Regions from separate parts of the Marinobacter sp. DUT-1 genome, predicted to be linked through region 3. Evidence: riboswitches for the same ligand, from Rfam matches in the RefSeq annotation. Region 3 holds a riboswitch; each other region holds the start of a gene.
What was found. Region 3 has a riboswitch for thiamine pyrophosphate ahead of thiC (phosphomethylpyrimidine synthase ThiC). Riboswitches for the same ligand answer to the same signal wherever they lie in the genome.
Positions count from the first base shown of each region.

Region 1: it holds a riboswitch for thiamine pyrophosphate, as region 3 does, so the genes downstream of both, thiB (thiamine ABC transporter substrate binding subunit) here and thiC (phosphomethylpyrimidine synthase ThiC) in region 3, are expected to answer to the same signal.
Region 2: it holds a riboswitch for thiamine pyrophosphate, as region 3 does, so the genes downstream of both, ACQUTG_RS10805 (sodium:solute symporter family transporter) here and thiC (phosphomethylpyrimidine synthase ThiC) in region 3, are expected to answer to the same signal.

Region 1 covers NZ_JBNRLS010000002.1:239,517-248,970, forward strand. The annotation lists gene ACQUTG_RS06705 (ABC transporter ATP-binding protein) at 1-160, opposite strand, end outside; gene ACQUTG_RS06710 (MlaE family lipid ABC transporter permease subunit) at 164-1,327, opposite strand; gene ACQUTG_RS06715 (ATP-binding cassette domain-containing protein) at 1,381-1,995, opposite strand; gene thiP (thiamine/thiamine pyrophosphate ABC transporter permease) at 1,988-3,673, opposite strand; gene thiB (thiamine ABC transporter substrate binding subunit) at 3,673-4,677, opposite strand; TPP riboswitch at 4,726-4,830, opposite strand; gene ACQUTG_RS06730 (MBL fold metallo-hydrolase) at 4,985-5,851, shown strand; gene ACQUTG_RS06735 (TIGR01244 family sulfur transferase) at 5,865-6,281, shown strand; gene ACQUTG_RS06740 (NAD(P)/FAD-dependent oxidoreductase) at 6,343-7,605, shown strand; gene ACQUTG_RS06745 (SulP family inorganic anion transporter) at 7,624-9,363, shown strand; partial or broken gene ACQUTG_RS06750 (ubiquinol oxidase subunit II) at 9,370-9,454, shown strand, end outside.
Region 2 covers NZ_JBNRLS010000003.1:168,558-178,011, reverse strand. The annotation lists gene ACQUTG_RS10835 (formate dehydrogenase accessory sulfurtransferase FdhD) at 1-832, opposite strand, end outside; gene ACQUTG_RS10830 (substrate-binding domain-containing protein) at 1,011-1,817, opposite strand; gene ACQUTG_RS10825 (ATP-binding cassette domain-containing protein) at 1,850-2,593, opposite strand; gene ACQUTG_RS10820 (ABC transporter permease) at 2,590-3,288, opposite strand; gene ACQUTG_RS10815 (substrate-binding domain-containing protein) at 3,405-4,289, shown strand; gene ACQUTG_RS10810 (molybdate transporter family protein) at 4,331-5,455, shown strand; gene ACQUTG_RS10805 (sodium:solute symporter family transporter) at 5,452-6,828, opposite strand; TPP riboswitch at 6,818-6,928, opposite strand; gene ACQUTG_RS10800 (LysR family transcriptional regulator) at 7,153-8,064, opposite strand; gene torT (TMAO reductase system periplasmic protein TorT) at 8,395-9,454, shown strand, end outside.
Region 3 covers NZ_JBNRLS010000005.1:94,352-103,805, reverse strand. The annotation lists gene waaA (lipid IV(A) 3-deoxy-D-manno-octulosonic acid transferase) at 1-379, shown strand, start outside; gene ACQUTG_RS16380 (TolC family outer membrane protein) at 421-1,779, opposite strand; TPP riboswitch at 1,964-2,079, shown strand; gene thiC (phosphomethylpyrimidine synthase ThiC) at 2,172-4,049, shown strand; gene ACQUTG_RS16370 (NUDIX domain-containing protein) at 4,537-5,154, shown strand; gene ACQUTG_RS16365 (DUF1249 domain-containing protein) at 5,154-5,639, shown strand; gene cpdA (3',5'-cyclic-AMP phosphodiesterase) at 5,801-6,607, shown strand; gene metE (5-methyltetrahydropteroyltriglutamate--homocysteine S-methyltransferase) at 6,601-8,913, opposite strand; gene ACQUTG_RS16350 (LysR family transcriptional regulator) at 9,042-9,454, shown strand, end outside.

The DNA of each region.
Region 1 (9,454 bases), on a different contig from region 3:
TCCCGGAGCCCCCCACCACGCCAAGGATTTCTCCCCGGTACAGATCCAGGTTCAGATCCTCGTGGACAACGTGTTCCCCGAAACGGTTGCAGAGGTTTCTGACCTCGATAACCGGTTCCGCCTCATGCTGTGAGTGTCTGGTGCTTTTTACTGCTGCCATCGGTTACCACCCCATTTCCATAAAGAATAGCGCAGCGATGGCGTCCAGCAGTATTACGATGAAGATGGACTGCACCACACTGGAGGTGGTGTGTTCGCCTACCGATTGGGCGCTGCCGCCCACCTTGAAACCTTCCAGGCAGCCGATGACGGCGATCAGGAAGGCAAAGACAGGCGCCTTGGAAATGCCGACCAGGAAATGGCGCAGAGCGATATCCCGCTCAACAATGGCCAGGAACTGGGTGAGGGTGATATCCAGTGACAGCACGCACACCAGGGCGCCGCCGACCATGCCCGCCATCATGCCGACAAAGGTCAGGATCGGAAGGCTGATCATCATGGCCAGAACCCGGGGCAATACCAGCAGTTCGATGGGACTCAGCCCCAGGGTGCGGATGGCATCCAGCTCCTCGTTGACCTTCATGGCGCCGATATGAGCGGTGAACGAACTGGCGGTCCTGCCTGCCAGCAGGATGGCGGCAAGCAGCACACCGAATTCCCGCAGGAACGAGAAGGCCACCAGGTTGACGGTATAAATCGTGGCGCCGAAATCCTCCAGTACCGTGGCACCGAGAAAGGCGACCACGGCACCGACGAGAAAGGTCAGCAGGGCGACGATGGGAAGGGCGTTTAACCCGGTGTCCTGGATGGCGGCGACGAACGGCGTTACCCGCCAGCGCTTCGGCTGCGGCAGCACCCAGACCATGGCGGCAAGGGTCTGCCCGATGAACCCGAGCAATACCCAGATCAGATGGCCAAGTGCTTCCACCTGCTGGCCGGTATGGCCCAGGAACAGGCGAAGCGGCGAAACCTTTGGCGGTACGGGTTCCTGCCAGTCTTCCAGAGACCGGGCCACAGCCAGCAGCAGGGCCGCCTTTTCCTCCGGCAGGGTCTCTTGCGCGATAACATGTTGCTCCAGGGTTGCCGGTCCGAGAAAGGATGCCAGTACCGAGGCGCCGGCTGTGTCGATGTGCTCCAGGGCCGAAAGGTCCAGTCTCTTGGGAGATTTGGCCCCGGCGGGGAGTGGCGCCAGTTGCTGCAACAGCGAGTGATAACCCGAAAGGGTCCAGTCGCCGGTAATGGTCAGCCCGCCGGACTCGAACCGGGCATTGCCGGGACGTGATCCGATAGGGTCAGATGCCTGGGACTGGGAAGGGCGTGGTTCCATCTTTGGATACGTCCGGGCCTCGGGAAGTTATTGAATATCAAGCTAATGACAGCTTAGAGATTCAACTGCTTATCCGCCAGTATCTTTCGATCTTCCGCATCGTGACTGGCAAGAACCAGAACCTTGCCAGCGGCCTTGTGCCGGAGCAGCAAGGACCGTAACTGGGTGCGTGCCTCCGCATCGAGGCCCGTGAGAGGCTCATCCAGAAGCAGGATGGGCTGGTCCCTTAGTAGCGCCCGCAGCAAGGCTACACGCTGACGTTGCCCGCCGGACAGGTCCCCGGGCATACGACTCTCAAAGCCGGCCATGCCGACACTGGCAAGTCCCCTGGAGATGGCCTGTTTCTGCTCCGTACTCAACTTCAGCCCGGGATGCATACCCAGGCCAATGTTGGTCTGTACGTCCAGGTGTTCGAACAGGTTATGCTCCTGAAACAGGCTGGTTACCGGTCGATCCCAGGGTGGAAGCTCATTCAGTAAACTGCCTTCCCAGCGGATGGTGCCGGATTCGGGGGTCAGGAAACCGGCGACCAGATTCAGGAGGGTGGATTTTCCGGAACCGCTGGGGCCGTTTATGGCAATGCATTGCCCATGGTCGACATGAAAGGTGAATCGCCAGGTGGTTTCCGTGTCCGGGTAACGGAAGGTCAGGTCCTTCACATCAAGCATGGCGGGCCTCCGCAAGGGTCTTTAAGGCATCGTGCGAGTGTCTGCCCTGTTTGCGTCTTCGGTAATCGGGAAGATTGAACGCTGCGAAGGCCAGCAGCAGGAGAACGACCAGCCACAGGGCGGTGCCCGCCGCGAGTTCCATGCGATAACTGCCCAATTGCTGGTAAAGCAGGACCGGTACCGTGGGTTGTCCCGGTGTGCCGAACAGCGCGATCACCCCGAAATCTCCCAGGGATAATCCGGTGCCATAGGCCATGGCGAGAGCAAGCGGACGCTTGAGCCGGGGCCAGTGCAGCCAGCGCCAGCGGTACCAGCCCAATAATCCTAGCTGGTCCGCCTGTTGTGCCGTTGCCTGATCCAGGCCGGTGAGCGGTCCCTTAAGGAGCTGGGTGACAAATGGCAGGGCCATCAGACCATTGATCAGCGCAACCAGCGCCAGCCCCTGCGAGGAGTGTCCCAGGCTCGGCCGGAGAAGCAGAAACAGGCCTGTCCCAAGGACGATCGGCGGGACCATCAGGGGCACCGCGGTTGCCACCGAAGATAACCTGCCCAGATGCGGGCCACCCCGACTGGCGAGGGCCAGCACAAGGAGGGCCGACAGCACCGAAAACGCGCCGGCGGGCAGGGCAATGGCGAAGCTTAGTAGTGTCGCGTTCACCAGATCCGCGAGCGGGTTACCACCGTCAACGGCCACTGTGACAAGCCCCGGCAGGCCCCGGAACAGGATTGCGGCCAGTGGCAGAAGGAGAAAAAGGGTAAAGCACAGTAGCAGCACGATATCCCGGAACCGCGTGATGCCGTGGCTGTCTGGCCTAAGTATGGTTTCTGAAAAACTGCGTTGTGGCGTAAGGTTAGCTGACAAACCTCGACGAACCATCAAGAGCCAGATGGCACCGCAGATTGATAACTGCACAATCGCCAGCAGGGCCGCGCGACCGAAGTCGAATTCAAAGCGCAGAGACTGGTAGATCGCTACTTCAAGGGTAGTGGACGCGGGCCCTCCGCCGAGCGTCATCACGATGGCAAAACTGGTAAAGCAGAGGGTAAATACCAGGGCTGCGATGCCCGGCAACACACGGCGCACAGCCGGCCAGTCAAGGGTGCGCCAGAGCCACCACCCGGTCAGGCCGAGCTGGCTGGCCACCCGCCGCCGGGGCGCGGGAACCGATTCCAGTGCCTGGAGCAGAATCCGGCCGGCCAATGGTGCATTGAAAAACACGTGAGCCAGCACGATGCCGTTAAGCCCGTAGAGATTCCAGCGGACCGTGGTCCAGTGTTCAACCACTGACGTCAGCCAGCCGTGCCGGCCATAAACTCCCACCAGTCCCGAAACCGCCACGATCGTTGGCAGAACCAGGCTCAGCTCCATCATCCGTAACAGCAAGTTTCGACCCGGGAATCGGGGCTGCCTGACCAGGGCAAGTGCAATGAACAGTCCCAGAACCAGGCTGAGCAAAGTGGAAAGGGTGGCCTGCCAGATCGTGAAACGGATGACATTGCTGAGATAGCGGTTTTGCCAGAGCTCGGAGGCTTCCGGCAGGTGGGCCTGCCAGAGCAGCGCGGCTACACCGGCAATGGTCAATGCCAGCAGGCTACCGGCGATGAGCAGGCCCGGGCCGATCTGCCAGCCCGGGTGGCTGAGCGGCGCCTGGGTGGCACCGAACGGGAATTGACGCATTACGGGATCATGGCGTTGAGCCATTCATCCAGCCAGGATTTGCGTTTTTCTGCCACGGTGGCCGGATCGATAAACAGGGTTTTGTCCGGCTGGATCAGGCGATCAAACACCTCCGGTAATTCATCCCCCAGATCAATGGCCGGGTACATCACGTTCTTCAGGGGAATATGGCGCTGGAAATCTGCGGTCAGGATGAACTGCAGGAAGTCCCGGGCCAGTGCTTTCTGTTCCGAGGGCTCAACCAATGCCGCCACTTCCACCTGAAGGTAATGACCCTCCTCGAACTCGGCCGCCTGGTAACGGTCGGTCTTGTCGATGGCCATGTGATAGGCCGGAGACGTGGAGTAGGAGAGGATCATCGGTGCCTCACCGTTCATGAACAGCGAGAAGTAGCCGTCACTCCAGCTCTTGGTAGTTGTCAGAATGTTATCGCTGAGGGCCTGCCACTTTTCGCCGGCCTGGTCGCCGTAGACGGCCTTCATCCAGAGCAACAGGCCAAGGCCCGGTGTGCTGGTCCGGGGATCCTGGATAATGATCTGCAGTTCCTCGGGTGCGTTGACCAGTTCCTCCAGGCTTTTCGGAGGGTTGGGTAACTGTTGGGTGTCATAGACGAAGGCAAAATAGCCCCAGTCGTAGGGCACAAACAGGGAATCCTGCCACTCGACGGGCAGATCAAGAGATTCGAGCGCGATACTGTGCGGAGCAAGCAGGCCGGTCTGCCTGGCGGTTTCCATGGTGCCGGTGTCCAGCCCGAGAACCACATCCGCGTCGGTGGAATTGCCCTCGAGGCGAAGCCGCTGGAGGATGTCACCTCCGCTATCAAGGACCACATATTCGAGGGTGCAGTGACATTGTTGCTCGAACGCTTCCTTCACGCCCGGTCCGGGTCCCCATTCGGCAGCGAATGACGGGTGGGTGTAGACGGTCAGGGCTTCGTTGCCCTGGGCACTGGCCAGAAGCGGCAGCGCGATGCCTGCAAAAAGGGTCAGGGGGCGTCTCAGCATGGTCGTATCCTCGGATTCGATCTGGGGAACCATGCCGCGGTTTCACTGGAACGGTGAATACTCAATCCCTTCGCCGGTACGAACCGGATCAGGTTCCGCGGGTATGGTCTCAGCCCTTCATTTCTTGAGCGAAGGGCACCCCGTTGAGTGGCGCACAGTATAACACGCTAGCCGTTGCCTCCGGCCAGCCATCGAGTTTGCCTATCAGCGTCATTGTGTCGCATATAGCCATGGCGCCTATGCTTAGAACTAAAAGTATGGTGTAGTGTGTGACGTAACGACAGACACTCCCGACGGAGGAATGACTATGCAAATGCCTGCAGTCACACATTTCTTTGATGAACCGACCAATACTTTCAGTTACGTAGTACAGGATCCAGCGAGTAATGCCTGTGCCATCGTGGATTCCGTGCTGGATTTCGATTACGCCGCCGGCCGGACCGACGTCCGTTCCGCTGAAGAGATCATCCGTTTCGTAAAGGATGGCGGCCTGAAGGTCGAGTGGATACTCGAAACTCACGTTCACGCTGACCACCTTTCTGCGGCGCCTTACCTGCAGGAACAGCTCGGTGGCAAGACCGGCATCGGCCAGAAAATCGTTGACGTGCAGGAAATCTTCGGAAAAGTCTTCAACGCCGGTACCGAATTTGCCCGTGATGGCAGCCAGTTTGACCGGCTTTTCGAGGAAGGGGATTCGTTCCAAATCGGCAACCTGGAAGGGTGGGTGCTGCATACCCCCGGCCATACCCCTGCGTGCCTGACGTATGTCATCGGTGACGCAGCTTTCGTTGGCGACACACTGTTTGCACCGGATTCCGGCACCGCCCGCTGTGACTTTCCCGGCGGTGACGCTCACACGCTCTACCGCTCTGTCCAGAAGGTTCTGGCGCTGCCCGATGAGACTCGGATCTTCCTGTGCCACGACTACAAGGCACCGGGCCGGGACGAGTTCCAGCATGAAACCACGGTTGCCGAGCAACGGGCCAACAATATCCACGTTCGCGAAGGCATGACCGAAGACGATTTCGTCAGGCTCCGGACCGAGCGGGACGCCACGCTCAGCATGCCCCGCCTGATCCTGCCTTCGGTACAGGTGAACATGCGGGCAGGTGGGATGCCACTGGCCGAGGATAACGGACAGGTTTACCTGAAAGTACCTGTAAACCGCTTCTGACAGAGGGTACGCCATGAAGATTCATTATCTTGAACCGGAGTTCGCGGTTGCGGATACCGTGGCTATCGGCGATCTCCCTGAAATCCGGGAAAAAGGCTTCCGGACACTGATCTGTAACCGTCGCCCCGGGGAAGAGGGTTACGCCGGTGAGCAGGCCTACGCGGAGGCTGCCGCCAAGGTCGGTCTTGAGTGGGTATGTGTCCCGGTGGCATCCGGCGAGTATTCCGAAGCAGACGTGGAAGCGTTCGGCAAAGCGCTGGAACAAGTACCTTCACCCATCCTCGGGTTCTGTCGGACCGGCCGTCGTGCTGTTCACATGTGGGCCCAGGCCCGCGCTCGGGAACCCCAGTGCAGTATTCCGATGCTGCTCAAGGCGGCCCACGAGGCCGGTCATGATCCTCAGCCCATTCGGGAACTGCTGGAAAAGTAACGTTTGATTATTGAGCTCGACGGACAGGGAGGTCCTTTGATATTGCGGAGTTGAAGACCAGATGAAACCTCACCAAAACGCCGATCGATCCTCCCTGAAATACCATGACGTGGTCATCATCGGGGCCGGAGCAGGCGGAATTGCGACCGCTGCGAGCCTGTTAAAGCGCCAGAAGGACCTGGATATCGCAATCATTGATTCTTGTGAAATTCATTATTACCAGCCGGGCTGGACCATGGTTGGTGGCGGTGTGTTTTCCGCTGAAAGTACACGCCGCAAGACCGAAACCGTCATCCCCACCGGCTGCCACTGGTACCGTGTGGCCGCGGAGAACGTAGATCCTGAGGCCCGGACTGTTACACTGACCGATCACCGGTGTATCAGCTACCAGCGCCTGGTGGTCGCTCCGGGACTGGTTCTGGACTGGGGGGCGGTGGCAGGCCTTGAGGAAACCCTGGGCCAGAACGGCGTTACTTCAAACTATCGCTACGATCTCGCCCCCTACACCTGGTCGCTGGTAGAACGGTTGGAAGCAGGCAAGGCGCTGTTTGTGCAGCCTCCGATGCCGATCAAATGTGCCGGCGCGCCTCAGAAGGCCATGTACCTGTCAGCGGACGAATGGCTTCGCAAAGGCAGGCTGAAGAACATCGATGTTTCTTACCATTCCGCCGGACAAGTGCTTTTCGGCGTTGAGGATTACGTACCCGAGCTACAGAGATATATCGATCGCTACGATATCGAGCTGTGTTTTGAAGAGCGGCTCATTGCGGTCGATGGCAAGGGTAAGACAGCTCATTTTATCAAGCGTACCGGAGATCAGCAGGAAATAGTCGACCGGCCGTTCGACATGCTTCACGTTGTTCCCGCCCAGCGTGCCCCGGAGTTCGTTGGTAAGTCCGGACTGGCAAATCAGGATGGCTGGATCGATCTTGATCCCGAAACCCTGCAGCATGTGCGGTACCCCACTATATTCGGACTGGGGGATGCCAGTGGAACCCCCAATGCCAAGACCATGGCGGCGGTACGAAAGCAGGCCCCGGTGGTGGCGGAAAACCTGCTTGCGTCATTGCTGGATATCGAGCTGCCTGCCGCCTATCTCGGCTATGGCTCCTGTCCGCTGACAGTAGAGCGGGGCAGGATCGTTCTTGCCGAGTTCGGCTATGGCGGCAAGCTCCAACCAAGCTTCCCGAGCTGGATCAATGACGGCACCAAGGCAACCCGAATGGCCTGGTGGCTGAAAGCGAAGCAGCTGCCCTGGCTTTACTGGAACGGGATGCTTAAGGGTCGCGAATGGATGGCGGCACCGGCCGCACGAAAGGTCTGATATCAGGGAGTGAGAAACATGTCGGATCGGTTAACCCGGTTCCTGCCCATTCTGAACTGGCTCAAAGACTACAGGGGCGACACGTTTGTCAGCGACGCGCTGGCAGCTGTGATTGTCACCCTGATGCTGGTGCCCCAGGCGCTGGCCTATGCATTGCTGGCAGGTCTTCCGCCCGAGGTTGGTTTGTATGCCAGTATGATCCCCCTTGTGGCGTATGCACTGTTCGGAACCAGTGCAACGCTTGCAGTCGGGCCTGTGGCCGTTGCCTCCCTGATGACGGCTTCTGCACTCGGTGGCATCGCCGAAGCGGGCACTCCCGAGTACGTCGGCGCCGCGCTGGTGCTGGCCTCCCTCTCTGGCCTGATGCTTTTTGCCATGGGCCTCTTGCGGCTCGGCTTTCTGGCCAATTTTCTCAGTCATCCGGTGATATCCGGGTTTGTGACTGCTTCAGGCATCCTCATCGCCGGCAGTCAACTTGGCCATATCCTGGGTATTCAGGGCGGCGGTCACAACCTGCTGGAAATGGTGCAGGGGCTGTGGCTGCAGCTGGGTGGAGTCAATCCGGTGACCCTGGTGATTGGTGGAGGCGCCCTGGTTTTCCTGTATCTCTGCCGCAAGTTCCTCAAGCGCGGCCTGACCGGCATCGGATTTTCCGAGCGGCTGGCGGACCTGACCACCAAGGCCGCGCCGGTTACTGCGGTCATTGTTACCACGGCGGCTGCCTGGTATTTCGATCTTGGCGCTGCAGGGGTAAACCTGGTGGGCGAAGTGCCCAGTGGCCTTCCGGATATCAGCCTGCCATCCATGGATCCGGATATCTGGGCGACCCTGGTGCCTGCCGCCATCCTGATCAGTCTCGTGGGTTTTGTGGAATCTGTGTCGGTAGCGCAGACCCTCGCGGCCAAGCGGCGCCAGAGAATTGATCCCGATTCAGAGCTGATTGCCCTCGGCCTTGCCAACGTGGCTGCGGGTGTGAGCGGTGGTTCGCCGGTATCCGGCGGCTTCTCAAGATCCGTCGTCAACTTCGAAGCTGGTGCTCAGACGCCGATTGCCGGTGCGCTTACCGCGGTCGGTATCGCCCTGGCGACACTTACCCTGACCGGGCTACTCGCGTTCCTGCCCAAGGCGACCCTGGCGGCGACCATTATCATCGCGGTGAGCACCTTGATTGACCTGCCGGCAATCCGAAGAACCCTGGCTTACTCGAAGGCGGACGGAGCGGCCATGTTGGCCACGATCATCCTGACGCTGGTGCATGGGGTCGAGGCTGGCATTATTGTGGGTGTTGCGCTGTCTATCGGGCTGTACCTGTACCGCACCAGCCGGCCTCACAGCGCCGTGGTGGGCCGGATCCCGGGTACGGAACATTTCCGCAATGTTCAGCGCCATAAGGTGGAAATCGACGACAGTACCGTTGTTCTTCGAGTAGACGAGAGCCTGTATTTCGCCAACGCCCGGTATCTTGAAGAAACGGTCCTGGAGTTGGTTTCCGATAACCCGGAAATGAAAAACCTTGTCCTCGCCTGCCAGGCGGTCAATGAAGTTGATGCCTCTGCCCTTGAAAGTCTGGAAGCGATCAACAGTCGCCTGGTAGATGCGGGTATCCGCCTGCATCTGTCCGAGGTAAAGGGCCCTGTCATGGACCGGCTGAAACGGACACATTTCTGTGAGGAGCTGACAGGGCAGATTTTTCTGAGCACCTATGACGCGTGGAAGGCACTCGTCAAGAATCCAACCATTCTTTTCAAACCCGACTGACAATCTCTGTTGCTGGGTCTGCTGTTCGTGATCCCGATCCTGCTGAACTACACCGGCTGGACCTACAGGGTCTTCCGCGGCAAGGTGCGCG
Region 2 (9,454 bases), on a different contig from region 3:
CTTCATCGGGAACCTGCGACAGGTCCTGATCGAACACCAGACGGTGCTGGCCGCTGAGGCAGGTGAATTTCTTGCCTCGCATCCGCCCGATCAGCGTCAATCCGACCTGCCGGGCAATATCGACGCCCCAGGCGGTGAAACCGGATCGGCTGATCAGGGTCGGGATCCCCATCAGGGAGGTCTTGATCACCATTTCGGAGGTCAAGCGGCCGGTGGTGTAGAGGACTTTGTCGGCCGCAGAAATGTTGTTCTGGTGCATCCAGCCTGCAATTTTGTCGACGGCGTTGTGGCGCCCGACATCTTCCATATAGGCCAGGATTTCCCGACCCTGGCAGAGGGCCGTGCCATGAATGGCGCCGGTTTCCATGTACAGGCTGGGCGTGTGGTTGATCTGGTAGGAGAGATCGTAGAAGGTGCTGGTGTGCACCGGAGTATCCGGTAGTGATAACCCTTCAAGTCCCGCCATCATGTCTCCGAAGACCGTTCCCACTGCACAGCCGGAGGTCCGGGTTTTCTTTTCCAGCTTGTCCTCGACATCGGTCACACCAGCAGTGCGAACCACAGCGACTTCGAGCTCTTCGTCATAGTCGATCCTGGTGACCTGATCGGTCTCCTTCAGCATGCCCTGATTGAGAAGAAAGCCCAGTGCCAGATACTCCGGGTGATCGCCGATGGTCATGGCGGTGACGATTTCCTGGCTGTTCAGGTAGATGGTCAAGGGGCGCTCTTCGATCACACTGATCGATTTACCCTGACCGGTTTCATCAACCCCCTCTACTGCGCGGGACAGCCGGGGGTGTTTAGGATCGGGAAGTATGGGTTCAATCGTCATTATTTACAGCCGTTTTATGGACGCCGCAGAGGAATAGTTACGGTTACTGTCAGAGATTAGCCTATTTGCCAGTCGGGAAAAACAGCTGCTTACTGCCAATAAAAAACCCCAGCATTGCTGAGGTTTTTGCTGCCTGAAAAAAGCAGGGGCCAGTTCAGGGCCTCTTACTCCAGAAGACCTACTTCGCGTTGGGGAAAAACAGCTGTTGTCCGTCCACCTTGAAGTCGGCAATCGCTTGTTGGCCATCCTCGGAGATCAGCCAGTTGTGCCACTGCTTGGCCAGATCGTGCTTGAGGTGCGGATGCTTCTCTTCGGAGAGCAGCAGGCTACCGTACTGGTTGAACATCGACCTGTCGCCGGAAAACAGCAGTTTCAGGTTCTGAGGGTTTTCAAAGGCCACCCAGGTGGCGCGGTCGGACATCACGTAGGCATCCATGGCCGCGGCGGTGTTGAGCGTTTGTCCCATGCCGCTGCCCAACTCGCGATACCAGTCTCCGTCCGGTTCGACGCCGGCGTTTTCCCAGAGGCGCAACTCGGCACGATTGGTGCCGCTGTCATCACCCCGTGAAGCGAACAGTGCCTCGGCTTTGGCGATCGCCGCGAACGCCTCGGCGGCACTTTGCGCTTTACGGATATTTGCCGGATCATCAGCAGGGCCGATCAACACGAAGTCGTTGTACATGACATCGGCTCGTTCGCTTGCAAATCCGTTTTCGACAAAGCGCTGCTCGCCGGCGGTGTCGTGCACCAGAAGGCTATCGGCGTCACCACGGCGGGCGATTTCAAACGCCTGACCGGTGCCCACCGCCACCACCCGTACTTCGATCCCGGTGGCGTCTTCAAACTTCGGTAAAATGGAGCCGAACAGCCCCGAGTTCTCGGTCGAGGTTGTTGAGGCCAGGGTGATGTAGTCCTCGGCGTGAGCGCTGAAAGTCAGGCCGAAGCTGGTTATGCCCGCAAGTACGAGGTTTAGCGTCCTGTTCATATTGTTTTCTCCTGTTGCAGATGAAAGCCGACCTATTCGACCAGTTCTCCGGTAATAAACGCCTGCGCCTCTGGCGAGACGGGCGCGTCAAAAAAAGCTTCAGCAGGGGTGTGCTCGCGAACTTTTCCGCCAGAGAGAAACAGTACATCTCCGGCAAGGCGTCTGGCCTGGTGGATATCGTGGGTGGTCATCACGATGCGCGTCCCGCGCTGGTGAAACTCCCGCACTGCGGCCTCCACGGCCTTGATCGCCGCCGGGTCGAGGGCAGAGGTGGGTTCATCCAGGAACAGCACCTGAGGAGACAGCACCCAGGCGCGCGCCAGTGCCAGTCGCTGCTGCTGGCCGCCGGAGAGCACGCGCGCGGGCGTATTGGCGCAGGCGGCCAGGCCAAAACGTTCGAGTGCATCAAACGCGAGCTTCGCACGTTCCCTGCGCGGGACGTTGTTCACCGCCAGTGCGTGAATGAGGTTGGCCACGGCCGAGCGGCGCAAAAGTACCGGTTGCTGGAACACCATTGCCTGGCGGGGACGGCCTTCACCTGACCACGCCACCCTTCCTTGAGTGGGTGAGATCAAACCGTGAGCCAGCCGCAGCAAAAGACTTTTGCCCGCCCCGTTGGGCCCCATCACCAGGGTAGGACCGATGCTCTCCAGAGAGAATGAACAGGGTCCCAAAAGTTCTTTTTCCTCGTGGCTGTAGGCGACGCCGTGAAAGGACAGGGACGGCGCTGAAAGAAGGGCAGACGAAGCGAGGAGTGGAGCGTTCAAAGAGGTCATCCTGTCCTCCTTCTGGTCAGTTCACCCACCATATAGGCGCCTGCGTTAATCAGCATGACCAGCGTCAGCAACACAATGCCCAATCCCAGTGCCAGGGGCAGATTGCCCTTGCCGGTTTCCAGCACAATGGCTGTCGTCATAACCCGGGTGACCCCGTCAATGTTGCCACCCACCATCATCACCGCGCCTACTTCGGCACTGGCGCGGCCAAATCCGGCGAGCAGAACGGTCAATAGCGCAAAGCGGGCGTCCCACAGCAGGGTGGGCATCATGCGTCCCCGTGACATGCCCAGTGACATAAACTGCTCGCGGTATTCGCCCAGCATTTCTTCAACTTTCTGGCGTGAGAGCGCGGCCAGAATCGGCAACACCAGCAGCACCTGCGCAATGACCATGGCACCCGGTGTAAACAGAAGGCCCCATTCACCCAGTGGCCCGGCGCGCGAGAGCAGTAGATATACCATGAGCCCTGCCACCACCGGAGGCAGCCCCATCAGGGCATTGAGCACGACAATTACCCCGCCACGCCCGGGAAAACGCCACAGTGCTATCGCGGCCCCAAGGGGAAACCCCAGCACAGCCGCAATCAGGACCGCCAGAAGCGAAACCTGCAGCGACAGCACCACGATCTGAAACAGCGCGGCGTCGAGGTTGAACAGTAACGACAACGCCACATAGAACGCATTATTTTCCACAGCTGCGTCTCCTTTATATTGAGCATCGTGGCGTTTCTGACTACGCTTTGCACAGTCTGCTGAAAAATATGCAGCTAAAAACAGTCCTGTGCTTTCCTGGCCAGTAGGAGAGATTGATGCCCCTTCCCGCTTACCTCACCACGGCTGAAGCCGCCGAATATCTGCGCCTGAAGGAGCGCAAAGTCTACGATCTGGTCAGCCAGGGCGTGATTCCCTGTGTTCGGGTGACGGGAAAGCTTTTGTTTCCGCGTCAGCGTATAGATCTGTGGTTGATGAACCATCTGGAGGGTGACGATGCCGTCAGTTCTCCGACCCCGCCGGTCCTGGCCGGCAGCCAGGATCCGCTGTTGGAGTGGGCGGTGAAGGAGAGCGGCGCGGAGCTGGCGTTGCTTTGTCAGGGAAGCGGTGATGGCGTACAGCGATTGATCGACGGGCGCGCGATGCTTGCCGGGATGCATATCTGGCATGCTGAAGCTCAGCGTTACAATGACCCTGTCACGTTGGGGCTGAGCGGGATGCGCGATCTGGTACTGATTCGGTGGGCCAAACGCCAGCAGGGGCTTCTTCTGGCGGCCGATAACCCCCATCGACTTGCGCGGCTTGAGGATATCGCCCGCCCCGGCATACGTCTCGCGCATCGCCAGCCGGATGCCGGTGTCAGTCATCTGCTGCAGGGCTTGCTCGCCAGCCATCGTATCGATGCAGAGCAGCTTACATGGGCCGCGCACCCGTCGCTCAGCGAGGACGATCTGGCTTTGGCCATACGCCAAGGCGAAGCGGATATCGGCCTGGGAATCGAAGCTGCGGCGCGGCGCCAGGGGCTGGCGTTTATTCCTTTGCAGCAGGAGCATTTTGATCTGGCCATGCGCCGGCGCCACTACTTTGAGCCGGCCATGCAGCGCCTGCTGGCGTTTGCCGGCAGCGAGCGTTTCGTCCAGCGCGCCGAGGCGTTGGGTGGTTATGACATCAGTGAACTGGGACGGGTCGTGTATAACGCCTGATTGGCGCTAACAATAACTAGACGGGTGACTCGGGAGCCGGCATGCCTTCAGCCCGAAAAGATCTGGTAAATGAGGTCAGTGGAGCACTGGGTGATATAGGCACCCTGCTGCCGCTGAGCCTTGGGGCTATAGGCGTGGCAGGATTGGCTCCGGTGCCCGTGCTGCTGGGCTTTGCCGCATTCTACATTGCAACGGGATTGTATTATCGTCTGCCGATACCAGTGCAGCCCATGAAGGCGGTTGCAGCATTATTGCTCACCACCCAGGTGACGTCCCAGAGCCTGATCGCCAGTGGGGTGCTGATCGGGGCGATATTGTTACTGCTGGGTTCAACCGGATGGATTAACCGGGTGGCCCGTCTGGTACCCGGATCGGTGTTGAGTGGCCTTCAGCTGGGGCTGGGATTGTTGCTGGCCTATATGAGTCTGGGATTGATGGCCACATCCTGGCTGCTGGGCGTGGTCACCTTGGTGTTCCTGGTCTTTACGTTAAAGGTGTTGCCAAACTGGCCAGCGGCGCTGATAGGACTCGGCGGGGCTGTGGCAATCGGTGCAGTGCTGGGGGCGCCGGGGCTCTCGCTTCCTGTCATCGATTCGGTTGCGTTCAGATTGCCTGGATTTCCGGGCATGGACGAATGGCAACAAGCCTTTTCAGTGTTGGTGTTACCCCAGTTGGCCCTCACGATCACCAACGCCATCGTATTGACGGCTCTGGTTGCTGGGGATTGTTTCGGCGAGCAATCGAGTCGCGTTTCGCCGGCCAGACTTTCAGTGACTACCGGCCTGGGCAATCTCTTCCTGGTTCCGTTTGGTGCCTTACCCATGTGTCACGGGGCCGGTGGCGTGGCAGCGCATTATCGCTTCGGCGCCCGGACCGGCCTGGCTCCCATCCTTTTAGGAACGGGCTTGCTCCTGGTCGCTTTCTTACCGGGCGGCCTCTCAGTCATAGCGGCAATTCCGACCGCCGGTCTTGGCGCCTTGTTGCTGGTCGCCGCCGTGGAGCTGGCTGCGTCGAAACGTCTCTGGACAGCCAAGCCGTCCTGTTGGCCTGTCATCGCAATAACCGCGCTGGTGACTGTCTGGGTCGACCCGTTTTTCGGGCTTCTGGCCGGCGTGGCTTCGGAAACGGTTCGGGCGGCATTGGTGCGTAGACAGAAGATTGCCTAGTGTCCCGTCCGGCGGCGCTGCACCGTCGTTAGCAGCAGCGTAACTCCGCCCGAAGCCACGATTGCCCCGGCAAACGGCGCCAGTGTCGGCACGCCACCGGGGAAACTGGCAATCTGGAGAGCTTCACCGAGACTGCCGCCCACGATCCAGCCCGGCAAAATCGCCCCGGCGACTCCGGCCAACACACCGCTTAACGCAGCGGTTGTTGATACCCGGGGCCAAAGTCCCATCAGAATGGGAATGATGGCCGTTGCGCACAGCAGATCGGCAATCAGGAACAGCCGCAGAACCGACGCACCCTGCAAGGCTATCACCACAACCGGCACCATCAGGGCCACCGTTACCCAGCGCGCGCCGGCGAGTGTCAGGCCCGCTTTTTCAGCGACCGCCAGGGAGGCAATGCCGTTCTGGAGGGTATCCACGGACGATGCGACCAAAGTGACGGCCAATACCAGCGCGACCGCGCCCAACCATTGCGGTGCTTCATTTATCAGGGCAAAAAACGGAATGGGCGGTTGCCCCAGTTCAAGCCCGGCCATGGCAGCGCTCATCCCGAGGCCACCCACGACCGCAACCACAACGATGGTGGTGCCACCGCCGAGGAGGGCGCCTTTCCACAGTGAGCTGCTGTCCCGTGCGGCCCAGACCCGTTGCCAGTAGCCCTGATGAAAGAGGTTGGCCGCGGTTACCGCGAGCACCAGGGTAAGGGCGACACTGACCGCGCTCCAGAAGGGAATGCCCGGCAATTTGGCCGACTCCGACATGGCAGGCAGGTGTTTCCAGTCTACAAAAAGCACCGCAGCCAGCAGCGCCATCAACAGCAATGCCTGCCAGCGGTCGGTGGCCAGACTGGCCCGTAATCCGCCCCAGGTGGTGTAGACCAGTGTCGTGACCGCGACACCAATAATGACGATCTGACCATTGAGGTCAGACAGCAGTCCGGTGATTGCGCCAATGGCTGTGAGCTCCGCGGCCAGAAAGCACGACATGTACAAAACCGAGATCAACGAGACCCAGCGGCGCATACCTTTACCGAAGCGACTTTCGGCAAACTCGCTGATGCTGCGCCCTTCGGGCATTTGCCGGCGAATGACGGGGCCGAGCATGGCGAAGACGATAAAAGGCAATGCCGCCCCCAGGGCGTAGCCGGCCAGTGCCACCGGGCCAACAAAGGCGCCCACTTCCGGTGGCGCAAAGAGGATCCAGGCGCCCATGCCTGACGCCAGAAAGGAAAGGCCAATGGTGGTCGCGCCCTGACTGTTGCGGGCGGTCATGTAGTCGTCAATGCCGTTGGCTGTTTGACGGGCACGCAAGCCCAGCCAACCGAACAGGCACAATGCCGCCACAATGGCGGCCATCTGGGTCATCATCATGTCGCGCTTCCTCCGCCGGAATGATCCGGATCAGGTTCCAGGGTCTGCCGAAGGCACTCTCAGCCCCGGCTGTGTTGCCGGGACTCCCCTGTCGACTGGAACTGTCTGTGTGTGGTGTTGAATGCGTAGCCGGTGGGTAACGGCCATCAGGCATCCATTTAAACTGTCAGCGGCATGGTAAAGATAGGGCCGGCTCTGAGCAACTGGAGGGTGCTGGGCATCAAGCGAATCTCAGGAAACCAGGTCACTGGCTTTTCAGTGAGGCTGACGAGGGCCTGGTAGTGATCATGGTTAGTAAAAACTTATAAACCATCGATGATGCGCTCAACGCATATCTGGCTCCTCACCTATGTGCATAAATTCCCGAAAAGCGGAAACGGCCGTGTTTTGCTCGATATTGGTGGCCCAGGCGAGTCCGACGTCCATTGTCGGTATCCGGTCGACCAGAGAGGTCACCTCGACGCGGCGTCCGTCGAGCGACCAGGGGCGATAAATCATGTCGGAGAGGATCGTGACGCCCATGCCGCTGGCAACCATTGAGCGCACGGCTTCAACGGAACTCGTTCTGAAAATTGTATGAGGTCGATAGTTCGTGCGATTCCAGTAGCGCTGTGTGGTGTTACTGGCTTCGTCAACCGTCAGCATAATGTAGGGTTGGGCAGCAACATCGGCCAGAGAGATTGATGGCAGCTCGAGAAGAGGGTGGTTCGCCGACAACCAGAGCCTGCGGCGTGATTGCAGCAAGGTCTCGTAGGATATTCCCTCCTGATCGACAATATTAGAGGTGAGCATCACTGCAAGATCGAATTCACCAGATGCAAGCCCATCTTCGATCGCAGTTCGCGAAGCTTCAGTCAACTGAAGGTCCACGTGGGGAAATACACGAAGGAACCGCTCAATGTAGGTTGGAATATAGTAGCCAGCAACCGTGTATGTCATTGCTAAACGAAGAGTGCCCTTAACGTCATCACGCAAGCGGCGTGGAGATGTGACGGCCTCCTCCACCACAGCCATTATTCGTCGGGCGTGATCGTAAAAGATATTGCCCTCATAGGTCAGGGCTACTCCCCCGGCATGTCTCGCGAGGAGCGGGGTGCCGACGATTTCCTCAAGCTGTTTTACTGCCGTTGTCACTGCAGATTGGGACACATTCAGTTCGAGAGCTGCGCGTGAAATCTGTCCCAAGTTCGCGACCGCAATGAAGTAACGGATCTGACGGATCGTAGGTGTATTCATAAAATTTATAGTAGCTATTCATTTAAAAGATTGAAAAATAAACCCTAATTTAAGTGTGGTTATAAAGCTACCCACATCATGATGCCTCTTTCCTAAATAATATATCTTTAAATCAATGCTTTATGAGTGATCCTGTGGCGCGCGAACTACCCGTTCATGCCCGAGCTCGCCGCGAAAGCTCTCCAATCAGTGTATCGTTTTAACAGATATTTGGACACTGAAAATCGTATTATACAAATTTGCTGTCTCATTTTATGGTTGTTTTAACGTCTTTCCAGAGGGGATTGGCGTTGGGGCAGCAGAGCTCCTTTCACATTAGGAGAAACAATAATGAAAAAATTTCTCAGCGCATCAGCTGCGACGATGGCAATGACGATTGCCTTTTCCAGCAGCGCAATGGCCGAAACCTGGTACCCATATCCTGTCGAAGTCTGGACTCCCCCCTTCAACATGGATAGCCCACGCAGCAAGACAGATTACGAACCACTCGCCGAAGCCTCGCAGAAATGGAATCTCTGCGTTTCTTTCCCGCACATGAAGGATGCTTACTGGCTTGGCGTCAATTACGGCATCACCGAAGAGGCCAAGAGGCTCGGTGTGGCCGCCACTGTGACGGACGCGGGTGGCTACACGAACCTCAACACTCAAATCTCGCAGATCGAGGATTGCGTTTCCGCAGGTGCGGATGCCGTTATTATCGGCGCCATCGCCTATGACGGGCTTAACAACCTGGTCGCTGAGATCAATGAAAACGGTATCCCGGTCATCGACGTTATCAACGGAATGTCGTCCGACCAGCTCTCAGCCAAGTCGTTGGTATCCTTTGGCGAAATGGGCGCCAAGGCTGGTGAATTCCTGGCTGAACTGCATCCTGCGGGTGGGGAGTCAGCGAAAGTCGCCTGGTTCCCGGGTCCCGCTGGTGCCGGTTGGGTAGAAGCAGGAAATGCCGGTTTCCTGGGCGCGGTAGAGGGTTCAGCGATCGAGATGGTAGAAACAAAATACGGCGACACCGGTAAGGAAGCCCAAGCCAGGCTCGTCGAGGATACTCTCCAGACCTATCCCGATCTTGACTACATTGTCGGCACTGCGGTCACAGCAGAAGCGGCTATTCCAATCCTCCGCTCAAGGGGGCTGGCAGATAAAATAAAGGTAGTGTCCTACTATTATGCTCCGGGTGTTGATCGGGGTATCGCCCGTGGCCAGATCCTTGCTGCACCAACCGATTCCACCGTCATTCAGGGGCGCATCGCTGTCGACCAGGCCGTTCGGATACTGGAAGGCAAGGATTATCTCAAGCACGTCGGTCCTGAGCTCTATGTGGTAACACAGGAAAACTACGACGAGTTTGACGCGGCTTCGACTCTGGCACCAAACGGCTTCCGCCCAGTTT
Region 3 (9,454 bases):
CGAGGATCCCGCTGATGCCCAGGTTTATCTGGGCGACACCATGGGCGAGCTGATGATGCTCTATGGTGCCAGTGACATTGCCTTTGTGGGTGGTTCGCTTATTGAACGGGGTGGGCACAATCCCCTGGAGCCGGCTGGCTGGGGAATCCCGGTGTTTTCCGGGCCTCACGTGTTCAATTTCGAGACCATCTATCAGCGCCTGCTGGACGATACCGGCGTCAAGATCGTGGCCAACGCCGAAGAATTGGCGACCTTCCTGATCACCCTGTTCAGTCACCCCAGTGAGCGGGAAGCGATTGGACGGCGCGCACTGTCAGTGGTGAACAAGAACCGGGGCGCGCTGGAAAAAGTGGTCGAGGGAATTATCGAGCGGGTTTGATGTGAGTGGCGGGCAGTGTGCCTGCCCGCCAAAGCGGTCCCCTAGCGGGCCGGATCGTCCAGGGTCTGTTCCTCGTTGGCCAGGGCTTCAATGCCTGGTGCTGTTTCGCTCAGCCAGTTGTTCAGGTCCACCAGATCCTGTGGGCTGAGAGTGCCGGCGGCCTGCTTCAGCTGCAGCGTGTTGATCACGTAGTCATAACGGGCATTGGCATAGTCACGCAGCGCCACGTAATAGGCCCGCTCCGCATCCAGCACTTCCACGATATTCCGGGTACCCACTTCATAGCCGGCACGGGTGGCATCCAGTGCACTGCGGCGGGAAATAATGGTCTGTGACAGCGCCGAAGCGGTCTCGACATTGTTGTTCACGGTCAGGAACAGGCTGCGGGTATTCACCCGGACGTCCCGTCGAACGGTGTTGAGCTGCTCTTCCGCCACGGTAACGAGGGACCGTTGCTGCCGAACGCCCGCCTGGGTACCACCACCGGTATACAGTGGCACGTTCAGCTCCAGGCCAATAACGCCCTGGGTCCCTTCGAACTGGTTGGGGCTGCCGCCGTCAATCTCGTTGTCACCGTAGGACGCGGTGAGATCCAGGGTCGGGTAATGGCCGGATTTGGCAACCTTCAGGTTGGCCTCGCTGGCGTTGAGGTCATAGAGCGCGGACTGAATGGACCAGTTCTGCTCCAGCGCCGTGGTTTCCCAGGCCGAAGGGTCCATTGGTTCCGGGCGACCGAGCGGGAAGTTCCGGCGCAGGTTCTCCAGATCCTCCGGGTACTCCCCGGTCAGCCTTGCCAGTTGTTCCTTGGCGACATTGAGCTGGTTTTCCGCGGCAATCCGCTGGCTCTTGGCATCGTCATAGCTGGCACGGGCCTCATATACCTCGGTAATCGCAATCAGGCCAACATCAAAGCGCTCCTGGGCCTGCTCGTACTGGCGCTGGATTGCGGCTTCGGTGGCCAGGGCTGTAGTGACGGTGTCCTGGGCCCTGAGTACATTGAAATAGGCAGTGGCCACGTCCAGGATCAGCTGCTGCTGGGCCAGGTTGTACTGGGCCCGGGCGGATTCGGTCTGGAACTGGCTGGCGTCGTACCGGAACCAGGAGTCGGCCCGGAACACCGGCTGGGTCAGCTGGACACCGTAACTGGTGGACTTGTAGCTTTCGTCCTGAATGTCGCCGTCCAGGTCCGTATGGTTGGCATTGCCGAAGGCGCCCACCTGCGGCAGCAGCGCACTTTTGCTGACATCGCTCGCGGCCTGCTGGGCCTCGAAACTGGCCTGGGCGGCCGCAATGCCGGAGTCATAGGAGAGGGCTTTTTCGTAGGTGTCGATCAGGTCGATGGCGAGGGCTGGTTGGGCAGCCATCACACCGATCAGTCCGGAAAGCAGTCGTTTTTTCATTCTTTCTCCTGAATACCTGTGCGCATGGGCGTCAGTCCGGGACGCCGGGTAACCGGCCGCACAGTGCTCTCAAGCACCAGGGTGTGCATCCGGCGGGCTTATGGTTGGCCATTATGGACAATAATTCCCCTGGCCTCTACACTTGCAAACGTCACACAAATTGTGTGCTGAACCGAATTTCACTCGCGTCTTGACGGGGTGCTGGCTTACCTGATTCCTGGGTGGCCGGCTGAGATTGCATCGCAGAACCCGCGACCTGATCCGGATAATACCGGCGTAGGGATTAAGACCAGATGACCCAAAAGCAGTCCCCAGTCCTAGTGGCTTTGGCTGCCCATGCAGGCTCCGTCATACGCGACCCGAAACCCCAGTCCATCTACCGGGAGCGAAAGATGACCGACCTGCCATCCTACCTCAGCGATTCCGCAAGAGTTGATTCCGCCGCCATCAAACCGTTACCAAGCTCACGAAAAATCTACGTGCAGGGTAGCCGATCCGATCTGCGAGTGCCCATGCGGGAAATTACTGTGGAAGACACGCCGACCGAAATGGGCGGTGAGAAGAACCCACCGGTGGTCGTTTACGACACCTCAGGCCCCTACACGGACCCGGAGGCGAGTATCGACCTGCGCAAAGGCCTGGAGCCCATCCGTGCCGGCTGGATTGCCGAACGGGGCGATGTTGAACAGCTGGAAGGCTACACCTCGGAATTCACCCGCCGGCGCATGAAAGACCCACAACTGGACCCGCTCCGGTTCATGGATGAGCGCAAACCCCTGCGGGCCAAGCCGGGCAGGAACGTTTCCCAGATGCACTACGCCCGCCAGGGCATCATCACCCCGGAAATGGAATACATCGCAATACGCGAGAACATGAAACTCCAGGAAGCCCGTGAGCAGGGCCTGCTGGACCAACAACATCCCGGCCAGTCCTTTGGCGCCAACCTGCCAGCGGAAATCACACCGGAATTCGTTCGCGACGAAGTGGCCCGAGGCCGCGCCATCATTCCTGCCAATATCAACCACCCGGAAATCGAACCGATGATCATCGGCCGCAACTTCCTGGTGAAAATCAACGGCAATATCGGCAACTCGGCGGTCACTTCCTCCATCGAGGAAGAAGTGGAAAAGCTCACCTGGGGCATCCGCTGGGGCGCCGACACCATCATGGATTTGTCCACCGGCAAGAACATCCACGAAACCCGGGAATGGATCATCCGTAACTCCCCGGTACCCATCGGCACCGTGCCCATCTACCAGGCCCTGGAGAAAGTCGGCGGCGTGGCCGAAGACCTGACCTGGGAAGTCTTCCGGGACACCCTGATCGAACAGGCCGAGCAGGGCGTGGATTACTTCACCATCCACGCCGGTGTGCGCCTGCATCACGTCCCGCTTACCGCTAACCGGGTTACGGGCATCGTCTCCCGTGGTGGCTCCATCATGGCCAAGTGGTGCCTGGCCCACCACAAGGAAAGTTTCCTTTACGAGCACTTCGAAGACATCTGCGAAATCATGAAAGCCTACGATGTCTCCTTCAGCCTCGGCGACGGCCTGCGCCCCGGTTCCATCGCCGACGCCAACGACGCGGCCCAGTTCGGCGAACTGGAAACCCTGGGCGAACTTACGAAGATTGCCTGGAAGCACGATGTCCAGTGCATGATCGAAGGCCCCGGCCACGTGCCCATGCACCTGGTTAAGGAAAACATGGAAAAGCAGCTCGAATGTTGCGACGAAGCCCCATTCTACACCCTCGGCCCGCTGATCACCGACATCGCGCCGGGCTATGACCACATCACCTCCGGCATCGGCGCTGCCATGATCGGCTGGTACGGCTGCGCCATGCTCTGTTATGTGACTCCCAAAGAGCATCTGGGCCTGCCCAACAAGGACGACGTGAAAACCGGCATCATCACCTACAAGATCGCCGCCCACGCCGCCGACCTGGCCAAAGGCCACCCGGGCGCCCAGATCCGCGACAATGCCCTCTCCAAGGCGCGTTTCGAGTTCCGGTGGGAAGACCAATTCAACCTCGGCCTCGATCCGGACACCGCCCGGGCCTACCACGACGAAACCCTGCCCAAGGACTCCGCCAAGGTGGCTCACTTCTGCTCCATGTGTGGTCCTAAGTTCTGTTCCATGAAAATCTCCCAGGAAGTCCGGGATTACGCGGCAGAAAACGGGCTGGACGAGGTTTCCGCGATTGACGCCGGGATGCAGGAAAAGTCCCGCGAGTTTGTGGAGTCCGGCGGTAAGCTTTACGACAAGGTCTGATAGCTTGGTGTTCTGGTTCGCAGGACTGTGACTTCGCGGGTGGAGCCCGGTGGGTGGCCCGGTTCAGGACACGCTCCTGACGGCCCATCCCTGGGGCGCTTGGGCTCCGCCATCCTTGGCTCCGCACAGTCCTGAACCCGGCCACCCACCGAGCTCTACTAGACTCACGGGAATTCGCTTTAAGAAACCGGAAATTTAGAAGCGATACGGCCCTGTTAGCTTTCTGGCAGGAATTCTACTTGCGCATTGCAGGGCGTCAGATCGGGTGAATCGGGAAGCGCCTCCCAAAACTGTGCGGAGCCATGGATGGCGGAGCTCAAGCGTCACAGGGACGTGCCGAAGGAGCGTGTTTTGGGAGGCGCTTCCCGGTTCGCCCAGCTCCCGCAACTATCAGGCTGGGTCAGGAGCCGAAAGGCCAGATCGTGAGCTTGCAGGAAACCCCAACAACCGGCTATCGTTCAAAGTCGATTACCAACCGGGGTGAACGATGACCAAACCGTTCCAGTTCAAAGACAGCGACGTCAAAATCGAAAAACGCGAAACCGTCTTCCAGGGCTTCTTCCGCATGGACAAGCTCTGGCTGACCCACCCGCGATTTGACGGCCGTGACATGCCGGTCTTTACCCGGGAACTCTTCATAAGGGGCGACGCCACCTGCGTGCTGCCCTACGACTGCGACCGGGACGAAGTCGTCCTGCTCGAACAGTTCCGCCTCGGCGCCCTCGGCCGCAGCCAGTCCCCGTGGTTGCTCGAGCTCGTGGCCGGCATGAACGAAGACGGCGAAACCCCGGAAGAAGTCGCCCAACGCGAAGGCCAGGAAGAGGCCGGGCTCACCTTCAGCCAGCTCGACAAGATCTGTGATTACCTCGTCTCCCCGGGCGGCAGTACCGAAATGATCCACCTGTACTGTGGCCACATCAGTACCAGGGATGCCGGCGGCCTGTACGGCATGGAGCACGAGCACGAAGATATCCGGGCCCACGTGGTTTCCGCAGACGAAGCCATAGCCATGATCCACGATGGCCGGATCAACAATGCTGCCGCTATCATCGCGCTTCAATGGCTTGAACTGAACCGTTCAAGACTCCGTGAAGGAAAGCAGTGATGACCGAGTGGACCATGAAACCCCAGCGCTACGTGCCGGATCTTCGGCAGCTTGGCGCCCTGTGCGACGGCAATTACCAGCGCCTGAGCAAGTTGCGTCAGCTGGAAGCCGATGGCAAGCCGGTGTGCGAGTTCGAGTTGCACCGGGAGAACCAGTACCTGGGCCGGGTCCGGATCAAGGTCCTGCAGACGGCCCGATTTACCGAAACCCTGCTGCTGGAACAGGTCCACAATTCCGGTCGCTGGCTGAACAATCCCCAGATGACCGTGCGCGTGTATCACGACGCCGCCATGGCGGAGGTGATCAGCTGTTACCGGGATCGTCAGATCGCACCGGTCAACGATTATCCCAACCGCTTCATGCATCACCCGGACGAAAAGGTTCAGGTGAATGGTTTCCTGGCCGACTGGCTGGATTACTGTCTGCGCTTTGGCCATTTGCCCATGGAATACGCTGCCTGGCCGGCCGGCGAGGGTGTGGACTGACGGTCCGAAGTGGATGTGTCATAGTTGTCAAAAATAGCAATATGTTGACGACGCCTGGCGGGAATGTGACTCCGGTTGCAATTGCCGGTGACCAATTCTGAAGCGTTCGTCGTACACTTGTCCCTGTTTCAAGTGGTTGCAGCAGGCTTAACAGGTTCGCCATGACCAGATCGGACGAGGCCCGCCCCTTGCGGGTACTCCAGATAACAGACCCCCATCTGATGGCCCGTGAGGACGGTGCCTTGCTGGGTGTGAATACTCGGAACAGCCTCGCGGCCGTGATCGATGAGGTGTTGCAGGCCCATGGCCAGCCGGACCTGATCCTGGCCACCGGTGACCTCGCTCAGGATGCCTCCGAACAGGCGTATCGCGTTTTCGGTGACAGTCTTTCCTGCTTCCACTGCGGTTCCGCCTGGCTGGCCGGCAATCACGACAACTCGGCAATGCTCAACCGGGTTGCCAAGAACTATCAGGCCGATCGCAGGCAGATTCTGCAGGGCGGCTGGCAGTTCGTCCTGCTCGATTCTTCCGTCCAGGGCAAGGTTTACGGTGAGCTGGCGGAGAGTGAGCTGTCGTTTCTCGATCGCGCGCTGTCCGAGTATCCCGATACCCCGACGCTGGTCACACTGCACCATCACCCGGTAGATATCGGGGCGGACTGGATGGAGGAAATCGGGCTCCGCAATCGCGACGCCTTCTGGGCCGTGATCGACCGTCATCGCCAGGTGCGGATCGTGCTCTGGGGTCATGTCCATCAGGAGCATGAAGAGTCCCGGAACGGGGTGAAGCTGCTTGCCACACCCTCCACCTGTATCCAGTTCACCTCCGGCGCCAGGGACTTTTCCGTGGAGCCACTGGCGCCGGGTTACCGTTGGTTCGAGCTCGAGCCGAACGGTCACTTCAGCACCAAAGTTCATCGCGCCGGAGCCTTCGAGTTCGAACTGGACCAGAAGAGCTCCGGTTACTGAGTCTCCAGTTCGCCGTTCTCGGCCGGTTGCTCCAGCCTTTTCCTCAGCTCCCTGGCTGCCGTGATCATGGCCCTGAGGGCCGGCCGCACCTCCCGCCACTGTCGGGTTTTCAGGCCACAGTCCGGATTTACCCACAGCCTTTCGGCCGGAATCCTCTCCGCTGCCTTTTCCATCAGGGCAGTGATCCCGGCCTGTTCGGGCATGTTGGGTGAGTGAATGTCGTAGACACCGGGGCCAATGTCGTTGGGATACTCAAAATTCCGGAAAGCATCGAGGAGCTCCATATCGGAACGGGAGGTCTCGATGGTAATGACATCGGCGTCCATCCGGGCAATCGCCTGAATGATGTCATTGAACTCCGAATAACACATGTGGGTGTGAATCTGGGTTGTGTCATCGACCCCGTTGGCGGCAATCCGGAAGGCGTCGATGGCCCAGTCCAGGTAGTCCTGCCAGTCGGATTTTCGCAGGGGCAAGCCCTCCCGCAGCGCCGCTTCGTCAATCTGGATGATCCGGATGCCTGCGCTCTCCAGTTCCTGCACCTCTTCGCGGATGGCCAGGGCCAACTGCCAGCAGGTCTCCGCCCGGGGCTGGTCGTCCCGGACAAAGGACCAGTTCAGCATGGTGACCGGGCCAGTGAGCATGCCCTTGACGGGCCTGTCGGTCAGTGACTGTGCATATCGGATCCAGTCTACAGTCATTGCCTTGGAGTGAGTGATATCACCAAACAGGATCGGCGGTTTGACGCACCGTGAGCCGTAGGACTGGACCCAGCCAAACCGGCTGAAGGCATAACCATCCAGCTGCTCCCCGAAATACTCCACCATGTCGTTTCGCTCCGCTTCGCCATGGACCAGGACATCCAGGCCCAGAGACTCCTGTTCACGGATGCAATGGGCAATCTCCTGTTTGATACGTGCCAGATAATCTCCTTTGCCCAGTTTTCCGGCCCGGTACTGTTGCCGCACTTGCCGGATATCTCCGGTTTGCGGGAAGGAGCCGATCGTGGTGGTCGGGAAAAGGGGCAGGGGCAGAGCCTTGCTCTGGAGCTTCTGCCGCGTCTCGAAAGCACTGTTTCTCTCGCCAAGCTGTGGGGTGATAAGTGACATGGCCTCGCGGAGCTTCGGATTGCGGGTTTTCGGCGATAGCCTGCGAGAGTCAACCGCGATGCGGTTGTCCTCGAGGTCCCGGGCAACACTGCTCCGGCCGGTGTTAAGGGCTCTGGCCAGGGTGGCCAGCTCCCCGAGTTTCTGCCGGCCGAAGGAAAGCCACTGGCGAATGTCCGGATCGAGCTTGTCTTCAGGTTCCAGGTCGACAGGAACGTGCAGCAGTGAGCAGGACGGGGCCAGCCACAGCCGCTCGCCGAGTCGTGAATGCAATGGTTCCAGCCAGTCGAGGGTGGCATTGAGGTCGGTTTTCCAGACGTTCCGGCCATTGACGACACCCAGGGACAACACTTTATGAGGCGCGAGCCAGTCTGCCAGACGGTCGGCTTCAGGACGGGCAGAAACGGCATCCAGGTGCAGCCCGGCCACTGGCAATTCGCAGGCGAGCTGGAGGTTGTCCCGGAGCTGGCCGAAATAAGTGGTCAGCAGGAGTTTCGGGCGGGTAGCCTTTAGGTGATGGTAGGCAAGACTGAAGGCGTGGCGCCAGCGATCGTCCAGTTCGGTGACCAGGGCAGGCTCATCCACCTGCACCCACTCCGCACCGGCCTCGGCGAGTTGGTCGAGCAGGTCACCGTAAAGGGGCAGAATGCGCTCCAGCAGTGCCAGGGGATCGCTGCCGTCCTTGGATTTTCCCAGCCAGAGATAGGTCACCGGGCCGATAATGACCGGTTTGGCACGAAAACCCTGAGTCTGCGCCTCATCGAGCTGGGCCAGTATCCGGCTGCTGTCGAGCCGGAATTCCGTGTCCTGGTGAAACTCCGGGACAATGTAGTGATAGTTGGTGTCGAACCACTTGGTCATTTCGCCGGCCTGGGTGCCGCAGCAGCTATCGTCATTGGCACCGCGACCGCGTGCGGCCCGGAAATACCGGTCGAGTGCGTGCCCGCCCGGTTTGCCCGCACGTTCGGGCAGGTGTCCGAGGGTTTCGCTCATGTCCAGCACCTGGTCGTACAGGGAAAAGTCCCCTGCCGGGACGAGGTCCAGGGTCTTTTGGTCCTGCCAGTGTCGGCGCCGCAGGTCTCCGGCGGTAATCTCCAGCTCCTCCTCGGTTAGCTGGCCTTGCCAGTAGGCTTCCAGGGCGAATTTCAGTTCCCGTTGAGCGCCGATACGGGGGTAGCCCAGTGAGTGAGTGGTAACCATCTTCTGCTCCTGACGTCTGATTTGTGCTTCGGGTAAGAGTCGGTCAGGGTAGGCGGGCAGTGGCATGAATAAAAATGGTATTATTTCAGTAGTTCATGAAATAAATTCACCAATTAGTGTATTGGCCCATGATTGATCGACACCATCTCGAGATTCTCCGTGCCGTTGATCGCGACGGCTCTTTGACAGCGGCAGCAGAGTCCCTGCATCTCACGCAGTCGGCGCTCAGTCATGCCATTCGCAAGCTGGAGCGTTATCTGGACACACCCTTGTGGCTGCGGGATGGTCGTCAGTTACGGCTGACCCAGGCGGGTGAGTATCTGCTGTCGCTGGCGAATCGCCTTCTCCCCCAGCTTGAACACGCGGAAGAAGTTATCGGTCAATTTGCCAGTGGGCGGCGCGGGACACTCCGGATCGGCATGGAGTGTCATCCCTGTTATCAGTGGTTGCTCAAGGTGGTTGGGCCCTACCTTGAGCGCTGGCCGGATGTGGATGTGGATGTGAAACAGAAATTCCAGTTTGGCGGGATCGGCGCCCTGTT